Regions from separate parts of the Clostridium sp. Marseille-P299 genome, predicted to be linked through region 1. Evidence: a T-box and tRNA genes for the amino acid it is inferred to sense, from the RefSeq annotation. Region 1 holds a T-box; the other regions hold tRNA genes.

The links. The T-box of region 1 lies ahead of argS (arginine--tRNA ligase). A T-box ahead of a tRNA ligase gene usually reads a tRNA of that ligase, here a tRNA-Arg.
Region 2: it has a tRNA-Arg gene. The T-box ahead of argS (arginine--tRNA ligase) is inferred to sense a tRNA for this amino acid. The anticodon was not compared.
Region 3: it has a tRNA-Arg gene. The T-box ahead of argS (arginine--tRNA ligase) is inferred to sense a tRNA for this amino acid. The anticodon was not compared.

Annotation. Positions count from the first base shown of each region.
Region 1 is NZ_FJVE01000006.1:350,603-354,900, forward strand. It holds gene BN4220_RS05560 (hypothetical protein) at 1-1,597, opposite strand, end outside; T-box leader at 1,888-2,129, shown strand; gene argS (arginine--tRNA ligase) at 2,192-3,865, shown strand; gene BN4220_RS05570 (methyl-accepting chemotaxis protein) at 4,028-4,298, opposite strand, start outside.
Region 2 is NZ_FJVE01000005.1:423,240-427,537, reverse strand. It holds gene BN4220_RS03715 (HD-GYP domain-containing protein) at 1-409, shown strand, start outside; gene BN4220_RS03710 (DUF3881 family protein) at 576-1,451, shown strand; tRNA gene BN4220_RS03705 (tRNA-Arg) at 1,583-1,656, shown strand; gene BN4220_RS20210 (hypothetical protein) at 2,081-2,239, shown strand; gene BN4220_RS03700 (hypothetical protein) at 2,208-2,435, shown strand; gene BN4220_RS03695 (D-alanyl-D-alanine carboxypeptidase family protein) at 2,788-4,298, opposite strand, start outside.
Region 3 is NZ_FJVE01000006.1:155,135-159,432, forward strand. It holds gene ligA (NAD-dependent DNA ligase LigA) at 1-767, opposite strand, end outside; gene rluF (23S rRNA pseudouridine(2604) synthase RluF) at 709-1,764, opposite strand; tRNA gene BN4220_RS04705 (tRNA-Arg) at 2,149-2,221, shown strand; gene BN4220_RS04710 (hypothetical protein) at 2,458-3,240, shown strand; gene BN4220_RS04715 (DUF5688 family protein) at 3,317-4,298, opposite strand, start outside.

The DNA.
Region 1 (4,298 bases):
GAAGAGTTTCCATCTTATTTTCTAGTTCTTTAATACTCTCTTCTTTTTCATCCAGATATTGCTGCAAGATTTCATTGGTTTCTTCTTTTTCTTTAACTTCCGAATGAAGAGTCGCAATTGATTTATCTTTTTCATTCAACTCAGTCTGAAGATTTTCAATAACTTCTTCATTTTCTTGCATCTCTGTTTGAAGAGTTTCTATTGTAGCCTCTTTTTCATCTACTTTCTTGCTTAAACTCTCAATACTATGTTCTTTTTCTTCAACGGAGTTTTGAAGAGCTCCCATTTTGTTTTCAAGCTCTTTAATACTCTCTTCTTTTTCATCAAGATATTGTTGTAAAATTTCATTGGTTTCTTCTTTTTCCTTCGCTTCTGACTGAAGTGCTCCAATTGATTTATCTTTTTCATTCAACTCAGTCTGAAGATTTTCAATAAACTCATCATTTTCTTGCTTCTCTGTTTGAAGAGTTTCGATTGTAGCCTCTTTTTCATCTACTTTCTTGCTTAGACTCTCAATATTATGTTCTTTTTCTTTTACTTCCAATTGAAGAATTTCCAATGAGTCTTCTTTCTCTTTCACTTCCAATTGAAGAGCTTCCAGTGAATCTTCTTTCTCTTTCACTTCCAACTGAAGAATTTCCAATGAATCCTCTTTATCCTTCAATTCTTTTTGAAGATTTCCAACGACTTCTTCATTGTCTTTTATGCTTAATTGAAGAGTTTCGATTTCCACTTCTTTTTGACTAAAATCAGAAGCTAATTTATTATAACTTTCTTCTTTTTTCTTAAGTTCTTCCTTTAAATTGGCAAGAGAATTATCTCTTTCCGATATTTTTTTATTCACTTGATTGATCTGCTGCTCTTTATCTTTAAGAAGTTCTTGTAATTTCTTAAATTCATTTTTGCTGTTATTTAATTCACCGTTTACATTTTCTAAATTAGAAACGGCTTGATCAAGTTCATTCTGCTTTTCGTTTAAGGATTCCTTCAATTTTTTAAGCTCGTCTTCTAATAATTCGATGGAATCGATTTTATTATGTAATTCCGTTAACTTATCTTGATTATCTTTCTCTAACGTATCTATTTGTTCTTTTAGTAAATTGATTTCTTCCTCTTTATTTGAAAATATAACTTCAGTTTCTTCAAGAAGTTCTGTGATATGCTTAATATTTTGTTCTTTTTCTTCTAAAGTTAATTTATAAGAAGCAATTTCATTCTCATTATCTTTAACTTTTTTCTCTAAATCCTTAACAACTTGCTTATTCTTATTAATAGAATCTGTAAGTTTCTCTTTTTCTGAAATGGTGTTTTCTAACTTAGATTCAAACTCTTTTACTTCGTTCTTAAGATTCGTGATTTCATCTTCTCTTTCGCGAACGTATTCTTCCACTTCTTCTGTAATTTCATTGTATTTTTCTATTTCAGTTTTAAAGAAGGTAACTTGTTGAGATAGTGCGGTAATTTCTTGCTGTTTCTTTTCAAGTAGATTCTTACCTTCCTCATTACTTTTTGTCATTTCTTCTATTTTAACTAGTGAGTCATTGTACTCTTGCTCAATATCTAATAAGCGCTGCATTTCTTGCTTTGAAACTATCATTTATTCACCAAAACCCTTCTGTTTTTTCTGTTGTATAAACTTCATCGTAATTCAATATTGATTTAGAAGTTATTACTTCTACTGGTATTATATTATACTTGTTTTATGCATCAAAATCCATAATCTTATTGAGATTTCTTTCATTTCCAGTAATATATAGCAATTACATATTTTAGGCAATGACAAAAGGTAAATTGAAGTTTTTATCGCTTATAGAATTTCCTTTTTATCCCTTATATTAATGATTGACATAAATTGTGGACTATGATATAAATGATAAAACAAATATTGTAAATACGTTGAATCAGAGAAGTACAAATAAATTCCTTAGAACAGCGAATCAAGAGATGGTGCGAGCTTGATACTAATATTTATTTGGAAAAGAGCTGAGGAGTAACCTCATAAAAATTGCTACTTGCAAACATTGAGGTCGTATGTCTGCGATAAAGACAATTGAGTGGGGGATTTCATATAAATTTTTTTGAAATAATAATCCCCAATTAGAGTGGTACCACGATGCTTCGTCTCTTTTTTAGAGATGGAGCTTTTTTTGTTTCATTCATTATATTTTAGGTTCATCGAAAGGAGAATATTATGCTTTATTTTCAAGAAGAAATTAAAAAAGTAATACAGCAACAGTATACCGATTTAGAAGTAATTTTTTCGGCTTCACCTAATGTAGAAACTGGTCACCTATCGATTCCTTGCTTTAGTTTTTCAAAAATATTAAGACGTTCCCCAAAAGATATTGCAGACGATTTATCAGAATTAATACAATCTCTTGATTTTATAGACAAAGTAGAATCAACCGGCGGTTATATAAATTGTTTTATAAAAAAAGAAATCCTTTTTAGAACAATTATTACAGAAGTACTTAAGTTAAAAGAATCCTATGGTTCAAATCAAAGTGGTCATAACAAAACAGCGTTGATTGAACATACTAGCATTAATCCAAATGCCTCTCCTCATGTTGGTAGAGCACGTAATGCGATGATTGGCGATTCTATTGTTCGGTTACTAAAATTTGAAGGATACAAGGTGGAAGTTCACTACTTTGTGAATGATATTGGAAAACAAATAGCAATGCTTTTACTTGGTGCAATGAAAAAAGAAAGTGTATCATTTAAAGATTTACTAGATTTATATATCGATATTAACAATGAACTAAAAGAGAATCCAGAACTAGAAAATGAAATATTTTCCCTTTTATATAAATTAGAAAATGGTGATGAAGAAGTTCGAACTCAATTCAGAAATCTTGTAAATATATGCATCAATGGACAAACAAGTATTCTAAAGGAGTTAGGAATCGAATATGATGCCTTTGATTATGAATCTGATTATTTATTCAACGAACGATTAAATGATATTTTAGAAGAGCTAAAAAATACAGGTGATTTAGAAGAGGATTCAGAAGGTCGTTATGTATTAAATCAATCGAAATACAATTTACCTATGAAAGCACCTTATTTAGTACTAACTAGGAAAGATAAAACATCCCTTTACCCACTAAGAGATATCGCGTATACCATTGATAAAGTAAAGAAAAATCATGATAGAAATATCATCGTCTTAGGTGAAGACCAAAAGCTTTATTTTAAGCAAATAGCTGCTGTATTAGACCTATTAGGTCTAACTCCTCCTGAAGTTATACATTATTCCATTGTTTTATTAGCAGAAGGTAAAATGGCAACGAGAAATGGCACCGTTATCCTTTTGGAAGATTTCATGAAAGAAGCTTATGAAAAGGCGAAAACAGAAATTCAAAAAAGGAGAGACTCTGTGGATGAAACCTCAGCAAAAGCAATCGCTTATGGTGCTGTGAAGTATTCTATTATAAAAACATCCAATGATAAAAATGTTACTTTTGATTGGGATAGTGCTTTAAGTTTTGAGGGAGATTCCGGTCCTTATTTACAATATAGTCTTGCACGTATTTTTTCAATTCTTAGAAACTTTACAGATACAGAAATAAAAAATCCGGACTATTCTTTATTAGATCAAAAGGAAGAACTAGAATTAATATTAGAGATTGCTAGAATGAATGAAGTCATTGAGCTGGCTTCTAAAAACTTGAGCCCTCATATCATAGCAAATTATTTATACGGATTAACACAAAAATTTTCACGATTTTATCATCAACATTCTATAATTAATGCTTCTAGTGAAGAGCTTAAAATCGCACGATTGCATTTAATCCTAGCTGTGAAACAAGTAATTTTAAATTGTTTATCCATCCTTGGTATCGATTCTGTGGAAACCATGTAGATATTAAGTCAAATTAATAAAACACGCAACTCCTTATTTATTAGGAATTGCGTGTTTGCAATATGAAATATTATTCCCGTCAATAAATATTTCAAGATTAGAATATCATACCATTACTAAGAAATTTCAGGGGGTGTAATTTTTTAGCCACCAATTATGTTATTATCTAACCCAATTGATTAATTCATTATTCATATTATTAATATTACCGGATTCTGCTGCAACTTCTTGGCTTAACTGCGAAATATCTTCTGTATTTGCATTGATTTCCTCGGACACAGCTGAAATATTTGTAGTGTCATCCACCATGCTTTCGTTAGTAATTGCTATATTCTTCACCCTCGTAATGGAATCATTGATACTAACAATTAACTTATCTACATTTTTAGTCACATTTAATAACTTGCCTTGAGCATCAACAATACTCTCATGT
Region 2 (4,298 bases), on a different contig from region 1:
ACGTGAAGATGGAACCGGGTACCCAATGCGCCTAACAAAAGAAAAAATTCCATTTGAAACAAAGCTTGTATCATTATGCGATGAATTTGACAGTTTGGTTTATGGCTATTTTACAAATAAACTAAAAGTGCATGATGCAATTGATTATATAATAAGTCAAGCTGGGGTAAAATTTGATCATAAGATAGTGAGAAAATTTGTTGAATCTGTAGCGGCGTATCCAGTAGGAACCTATGTTATTACAAATGAAAATGAAATAGGGGTTGTACTTAGACAAAATAAGAAATTACCTACAAGGCCTGTCATTCGTATGATTGAGGATGCAAATGGTGAATATTATACTACGATAGTAGAAAAGGATTTAACAAAAGAATTGACGCTATTTATACGAGATACATTAAATGAGTAAACATTCTATGTAGCAATTATAGAATAAATATATTTTAAACTCTTCATCACAGTTGAGCGTATAGTTAACTCTTTTTCTTGTATTGATTATATACATAAAATGTGTTATAAATAATAGATGATAATTATATTTTTAGAAATAAGACAGAAAGTAATCAGGTGATTAGATGCATAGTTTTTTAAAAGCCATTGGCTTTAGTCAATTGAAGAGTAGAAAAGAAGTAGAAGCCTTAGTTCAAATGGTTATTAATCAGGCATCCGAACGTCACATGATACGTTTAGGTAATTCTTCTTCCGTTGCTGAATTATCAATGGAATTCGGCGAGGGATTAGGTATTACAGTTCGAGGTGAATATGATGAGAATGAAGTGTTTCACATGGAACATTATTTTCCCTATTTTTCAGGACGCAATGTAAGTACCAGAGAAGAAGTATATATAAGTAAAAGGGTTGATACCGATGCATACACTGGTATGTGCGATGACTATCGTTTAGGTGTTTCTCTCATATTTTATTTGCAAAATTCAATTGATTATTTGAATTTTAAACAAAAAAAAGGACCTTTAGTGCATTCCGTTACATTGTCTGCATTAGCTCTTGATGGTAAAATATTATTACCAGTTGAAAAGGATGAAAAGCAGATCAAAATCTCAAATGCAGATATACATCATAGAAATCAATTAATTGCGGAAGCAAAAAAGGGAAATCAGGAAGCGATTGATAGTTTAACGGTAGACGATATCGACCTTTATGCTATGGTATCAAAACGAATCAAGTATGAAGATATTTATTCTATTGTTGATACATCTTTTATACCTTACGGATCTGAGTCGGATAATTATACGATTCTAGGAACGATTCTAGATCATAACTTAGTTACAAACACAAAATCAGGTGAAGAAGTTTATATCCTACAGGTTGATTGCAATCATTTAGTTTTTGAGGTTTGTATTAATAAAAAAGATTTACTCGGGGAACCTCTTGTAGGTAGAAGATTCCGAGGAATTGTATGGATGCAAGGTAATGTGGATTTTTTTGCATAAGCAAACTAAGGCATAACTTGACTTTATTTTAATTTGTTTATATAATAATAAGCGTATCGTATGGATACGCTTTATTATTTATATGACAATTCTATAGGTGATAAGTTTGATTTAGAAAACTTTTCATAGATGTCCTCATAGCTCAGCTGGATAGAGCGATCGCCTCCTAAGCGATAGGCCGGACGTTCAAATCGTCTTGGGGACGTTGGAAGCATTGAAAATTTTGATTTTCAATGCTTCTTTTTTACTTTTTAAATAAGACTCTAGAAAATATGATGTTGCCTTAGAGATTTAGTATAAGGTAAAAAAATTGTATGTAATGCTTAGGGATTGCAGTAGTTAACCATTTCATATAAAGCACCAAATTTAGAAAAATTGTGTAAGTATGTCATTTATGATATAATGAAAGCGGAATGAGGTATCTGTAAATTCGTTGCATATGCCGATTGAAGTAACAAGATCATGAAGGGGATTGATTCATGATATAATGAAATCGTTATGAGGTGGTTGCAAATTCACCGTCAGAAGCGATTGGAACAACAATATCATATACGAATTAGTTCGGTCTATATTAAATTATAATTCATGTAAATAGTGATGATGGGCAAAATCATAGAAAAGGGGCAGGCATGAAAGAGAAAAGAAATTCTAAAATAATTCCAACATTATGTTTCATTGCTTCTATTTATTTCGCAGCCTTTGTTTTAATTGAATTTCATGCGGATTATCTGGCTGTGGGGGGGGGCAGGAATCGTAATGTTGATTGCTGCCTACTTCTTAATGAATAAGATTGAATCAGATATTTATAATAAACATCTGCTGGAAAAAGAAGAAGATGATTTACGATTGCAAGAAGTCCTAAAAAAAATAGATGAAACAAGTAATAGAATAGAGACTGTACAAAAAGCAATATATGTTGTTACTAAAAAAGGTACGGAGAATATAGAACATAGATTGGATGACATTAAAAGCACTGAAATTTGAGACATTGGTAATAGATAGGTTCTAATTAAAAGAATGGAATGAATAGGATATTCAGTTAATTAAATAATTGTATAAAAAACGAGGCAACTTAGAAGTTGACCTCGTTTTCTACTAATAGTCCTATTAATATTACATATAGCAAAGCCATATTCAACTTAGTAAATATAGCGAGCTGACGTTTCGTTTAATAAACAATAAAATATAAAATAGTAGACTTTTTATTGTATTTACTACGTAAGATAAAAGTACTCCTTTTATCATTGTAGTATCACGTAAGGTGGAAGTAACTATCTTATCATTGCATTTAGAAAGTAAAAGGATAGTAAATTATTGATCCTTACTAAATAATGGTCTAAAAATCTAAGTGGTCGTCTCTGGTTAAATGTCTTAATGAGTCCATGCGTTTTTTACGATTTGCAAGATATGTTCGTCTACGTTTTCTATGAGGAAACTCAACAAAGAGAATATACCAACCAATAACAAGGACAATTCCACCTGCAACAATACCTAAGAGAATAGGCTTTGTTTTAGATGATTTAGTCTTTGCAGTTTCATTTTTATTGTTGGAAGTATTAATTACTTCTTTTGAATCACTAGTCGTATTTTCATTGGTTTCTCTAGCAGCAATAACCACTTCTGGAGATACTAAGTAACTAGGCCATTTTTCTTCGATTATTTCTTTGGTGATTGGATAATCGCTATTATAATATAGTATATCAGCAAAACCAACGTATTTACCTGCATAGGTATAAGAGATTTTTCCAATTACATTGTCACCATGGGATAATTCATCAATTGGAGTTAATGTAATTGATTTTTCAGCATCTTTTATATTTGCTGTATTTGGTAAGACGATATTACTGTCATCACCGATACGTATTAAATCTTCGTCATCTTTCTTAAAAAAAGGTAATGATGAAAATAGGTCTGGAAAGCTAGTATCGCTTGAAATCTCAGTTTGTTCAATATTATAAAGGGAATAGTTATCAAAGGCAAAATCTAATATTTTAGCGGTATCTTCATAAGCATGAAGAGAAGTGTCTACGTGAAGAACAACAGCAATTAAAGTTAAACCATTGCGCTCAGCATACGTTACTAAAGTAGTTTTAGCTTCTGTTGTACCTCCTGTTTTTCCACCTATAGTACCATCATAATTTAGAGTCTTTCTGATAAAACGATGGTGATTGGCAAGAGGTCTAGCAACGTTTTTATTTGTTGCCGGTATTGTATGAGTTCTTGATGATGTTATTTTACGAAAGTCGGCATTTTTAATAGCTGCTTGTGCAATTAAGGCCATATCATAAGCACAAGTATAATGATTGTCATCATGAAGGCCATGAGGATTCACAAAGTTAGTATTTTTACATCCAAGTTCTTTTGCTCGATCATTCATCATTTTTGCAAAATCAGTAATTGGTCCATTCGCAACATGTTCACCAACGGCATAAGAAACTTCATTTGCGGATTCTAACATAACGGCATAAAGGGCATCTTCTAAAGAGAGTTGCTCTCCTTCAACTAGTCCAATACGTGAGCTGTTAAAATCAACATCCCACTCTGCTTCATGTGACATGGTCACAGTTTCGTTTAATTTATTATTCTCAAGTGCAAGTAAGGTTGTCATGATTTTTGTAATACTTGCGGGATAATGAGCGTCGTAAATATCCTTTTCATATAAAATTAAACCAGTACTTGCCTCCATTACAATCGCGGCATCTGCATATACCGATGGACCTTTTGGCCAGGTAAAATCGGAAGAGTTTGTACTTGCTTTATCTTGATTCTCGTTTGTCTGTACTGTACTAGCACTGACAGGAACTGAATTATATATAAAAACTGTTGTAAGTAAACAGCAAAATACTC
Region 3 (4,298 bases), 200 kb from region 1:
AAGTATTTTACTGCATCTGCTACGGTATCTGCCGTCACCAAACGTTCCTCTACGACATCAAATCCTTGAGAAGAAAGCCACTCAAACTGCTCTTTTTTCGTTGTAAATTGGCTCATATCATCCATTTTAATAAGTGCAAATGCAAAGAAATGAACATTTCTCTTAGCAGTAATCTCATTGTTCAGCTGTCTTACAGAACCACTGCATAGATTTCTAGGATTTTTGTATTTAGCAGAAACATCCTCAATCATCGCATTCATTCGCTCAAAATCAGAGTACTTAATAAGTGCCTCACCACGAATGACCAATTCACCTTGATAAGCAATGCTAAGAGGAATGTTTTTAAATACTTTCGCATTATTTGTGATAACTTCGCCGACTTCACCATTTCCTCTTGTAACTGCTTTAACTAACTTTCCGCCTTGGTAAGTTAAAATAACGGTTAAACCATCCAACTTCCAAGAAAGTAAGCCTTCCTGATTACCAAGCCATTCTTTAAGTGTTTCCACATCTTTTGTTTTATCAAGTGAGAGCATTGGAGAATCATGTCTTTCTTTTGGAAGTTCGCTAAGGATTTCATAACCTGCATGCATCGTTGGACTACCTGCAAGTACAAAACCAGTTTCTTCTTCCAGTGCTTTTAGTTCATCGTAGAGCTTGTCATACTCAAAGTTACTCATAATCTCTCGATCTTCTTGCTCGTAAACTCTAGCGGCCCTGTCCAGTAGCTTGGTTAGTTCTTTGATTCTTTCCTTTTTTGATTCCATTGTTACTTTCTTTTCTGCTTCCATTGTAAAACTCCTTCTTACGTCCTTGTTCGCCATATGATTTTGATTCCGATTTCTTGTTATGACTCACTTGTTTTTGAAAATTCTTAGCTTTGTTTCTTGCTTTACCAGTGATTTTTCCTGTTGTTCTAATGCTGCCTTTATTTGATGAAGACTTCTTAGCACTTTCTTCCTTAACACGAACATCTACCATTTCATCATCAATTTCATCACTCATAGGAGCATTTGAGGAATCTTTGATTAATTCCCTTAAGCCTTCTAATTCTCGGTCCGTTAAATTACGATAGTCACCGATTTTTAATCTACCTAAATTAACGTTCATAATTCGAATTCTTTGTAAAAATACAACACGGTATCCAAGATACTCACACATTCTTCGTATCTGACGGTTTAGTCCTTGATTTAAAATAATACGGAATGTAAATTTATCCTCCGCTTCAATCGTACATGGTCTTGTCACGGTATCAAGTATTGGTACACCTGCCGCCATGGATTTTAAAAATTCTACAGTAATTGGCTTATTTACCTTAACAATATACTCTTTGTCATGGTTGTTTCCTGCACGTAGAATCTTATTAACGATATCGCCATTATTCGTTAATAAAATCAAGCCTTCAGAATCCTTATCAAGTCTTCCAATAGGATAGATTCTAGTTTTATATTGAATATAATCAATAATATTGTCTGGCTCTCTCTTATCCGTTGTACAAACAATTCCTTGTGGTTTATTAAAAGCTATTAATACTAATTTTTCTTCACGGTTTAATACTTTTCCTTGGAAACTAACTTCCTGTCCAGGAAACACTTTGCTTCCCATAACCGCTACTTCACCATCAATTAAAACCTTTCCTTGTTCGATATAAGTATCAGCTTCTCTTCTTGAGCAGACACCTGCTTCACTCAAATATTTATTAATACGAATTGCTTCTTGTTTCTTATCTGCATCTTCGAATATACGCTTCGTAACTTTCTTCATCTTACCTATTTATCCTTTCAATGTTTGCTTACGCAAGACAACTCTTTAATGAGTTATTATAGCATGTTTTTTGAATTATTACTATGAAAATGTTTGCACCGTACTTATAAGAAATTTTATTAATTTCGCATAACAAGCGGACTTTATTTTTAAACATTTTAAACTTTACAAAAATACGGTTTATAGATATAATAGGGATTGTGGCAATTTTATATGTATTATTTTTATGAAAATATTTTGAATAAAAATTACAGCTAAATTCATTTAGCATTACATATGTATAAGTGCATAAGAATCATTAAGCTCTGCCAGATAAAAAATAACGTTATTGGCACTTTAAATAATATATATAACAAATTAAACTTAATATTTTATTGATATTTTGCATCTGTAGCACAGTGGATAGTGCAGCAGCTTCCGAAGCTGAAGGTCGTAGGTTCGAATCCTATCAGGTGCATTTTTTACGCTCTTTTTTAAGCATTTCTCATTCAATTCGTTTAAATCCACCTTCTCTGAGTTATAATTATTACATAAATATTACATGCATATTAAAATAAGTTACAAATTTGCAATAAAATCATTGCTTTTTTTATGAAAATTTGCTATGATACAAATATAAATTTCCATATTTTATAAAGTTTGTAATGTAACGGGAACTTTATGTTATCGATTCATTGTAACAAGGAGCTATCTATGAAAATCAAATATAAAAAAATCTTAGTATTATTAACAACTGGTATTATGGGTATTGGAATGGTTACCCTTTCTTTTACTTTAGAAAATAAAAAGAGTACAGATGATCCAAAACCTATGAGTAGATCAATCGAGCCAGCAAATAGTAAAGATGATGTCTCTGCATTTGCAATGGATCCAATCATAACAAAAGCTCCAACTGCTACACCAGAGCTAGAAAATGATCTTGAATTAAACAAATACGCAGATATTAATAAAGTTGTTCAGGATTTTTACGAAGCCAAATTAACTTGTTCTGCAGAAGATTTTGTTCCTATTGTAACAAATGCGAACCAAATCGATATGGAACGTTTACAAAGAAAAATAGAGTATGTGAATAGCTATCAGAATATTAATTGCTATACGAAAAAAGGGATCAATGAAATCGATTATGTTGTCTATGTAAGTTATGATCTTGAATTAGCTACCATAGATACCTATGCCCCTTCCATTGATGAGCTTAGAATTACCTATGTGGATGGGACCCCTAAAGTATATTTAGGCGATATAAACGAAGATACAAGTAAGTATCTTAATGAATTACGTACTGGTGAGGATGTTGAAGTATTAGTCTCCGATGTTGTTACTCGTCTGGAAGAAGCTTGTGCAAGTGATGAGAATTTAAATGAATTTTATCAAAATATTCAAAATAGCTCTGTAGAAGCTGCCAAATCTGATAAAAGCGCAGATTCATCGAAATCATTAGATTCTGCTAATGCAAATACAGATACATTAGGAAGATAAAAAGCATATGCAAAATAGGTCACTATTTTGCATATGCTTTTTTTATTACCTTACCAATCTTAATTCTTAAAAATAATTATGCAATTCCAATCATCTGTTTATTACTTCTTGAATAACAATATATATCATCTGACAAAACATCTTCAAATGGTACTTGTGTTTGGTTGATTTCCATTACCATTTCTTTTAGTTGTTTTATACCAAGTTGTTCTTCCACAGGCACTAAAATAAGTTCATGAATACTAGATGGAAGTATAAAGAAATCATTGTCTATCTGATCCGCAAAATCAGATAAGATTTCAGGATATAAAATACAACTAGCACCATTAATTCCCCTTGAATTTGATAGCACATACATATCTACTTTACATTTTGGATTTTCATAGTGTAACATCTGAATAAATTCATTCGCTGCTTGTTCAGCCTCCAAATGTTTCTCTTCTGCTAAACCAAGATGGTTAATATCATCCATAGCAAAAGACATGACTTCTTTTTTCATTAATTCCAACATAACCTCTTCCATTGGACGAATCAATGCCGGAAAAATTTCCGGAGTATTTTTCATTGCAATTATATATAGTTCCTCAAGCTTCACTCCCCATTGTTTACGATGTTCCTCTGTAATTCGAATGGTTCCAATTCCTTCTTCATCATCCCTAACCAAACAATGGAAGGTAACTGCAAAATCTAAAACTTTAATATAAGGTACTGATTCTAGCAGTTCTTTATTTTTTTCGTAATTAATAATACGATAAATAATACTTGATTTCATCTCATCGTACCGAAATATGATTTCATCAAAACTATTTCTTTCACTATCCTTTGAGTATAAATACACATCTAGTATTTCATCGCAAATTTCATTTATTTGCCTTCCTTCTTCATATTGCGAAAAATATGTATTCAAATAGATACAAGGAACAATTAATTCATCCCTTTTACGAATGACCAAACTAATTAATGTCACACCGTTATTTTTTACTACTTTTTTTCGTTGAGAAAAATATTCACTCCCCAAATGCTCCATCAATGTTTTTTCTACGAAACATACAAACTCT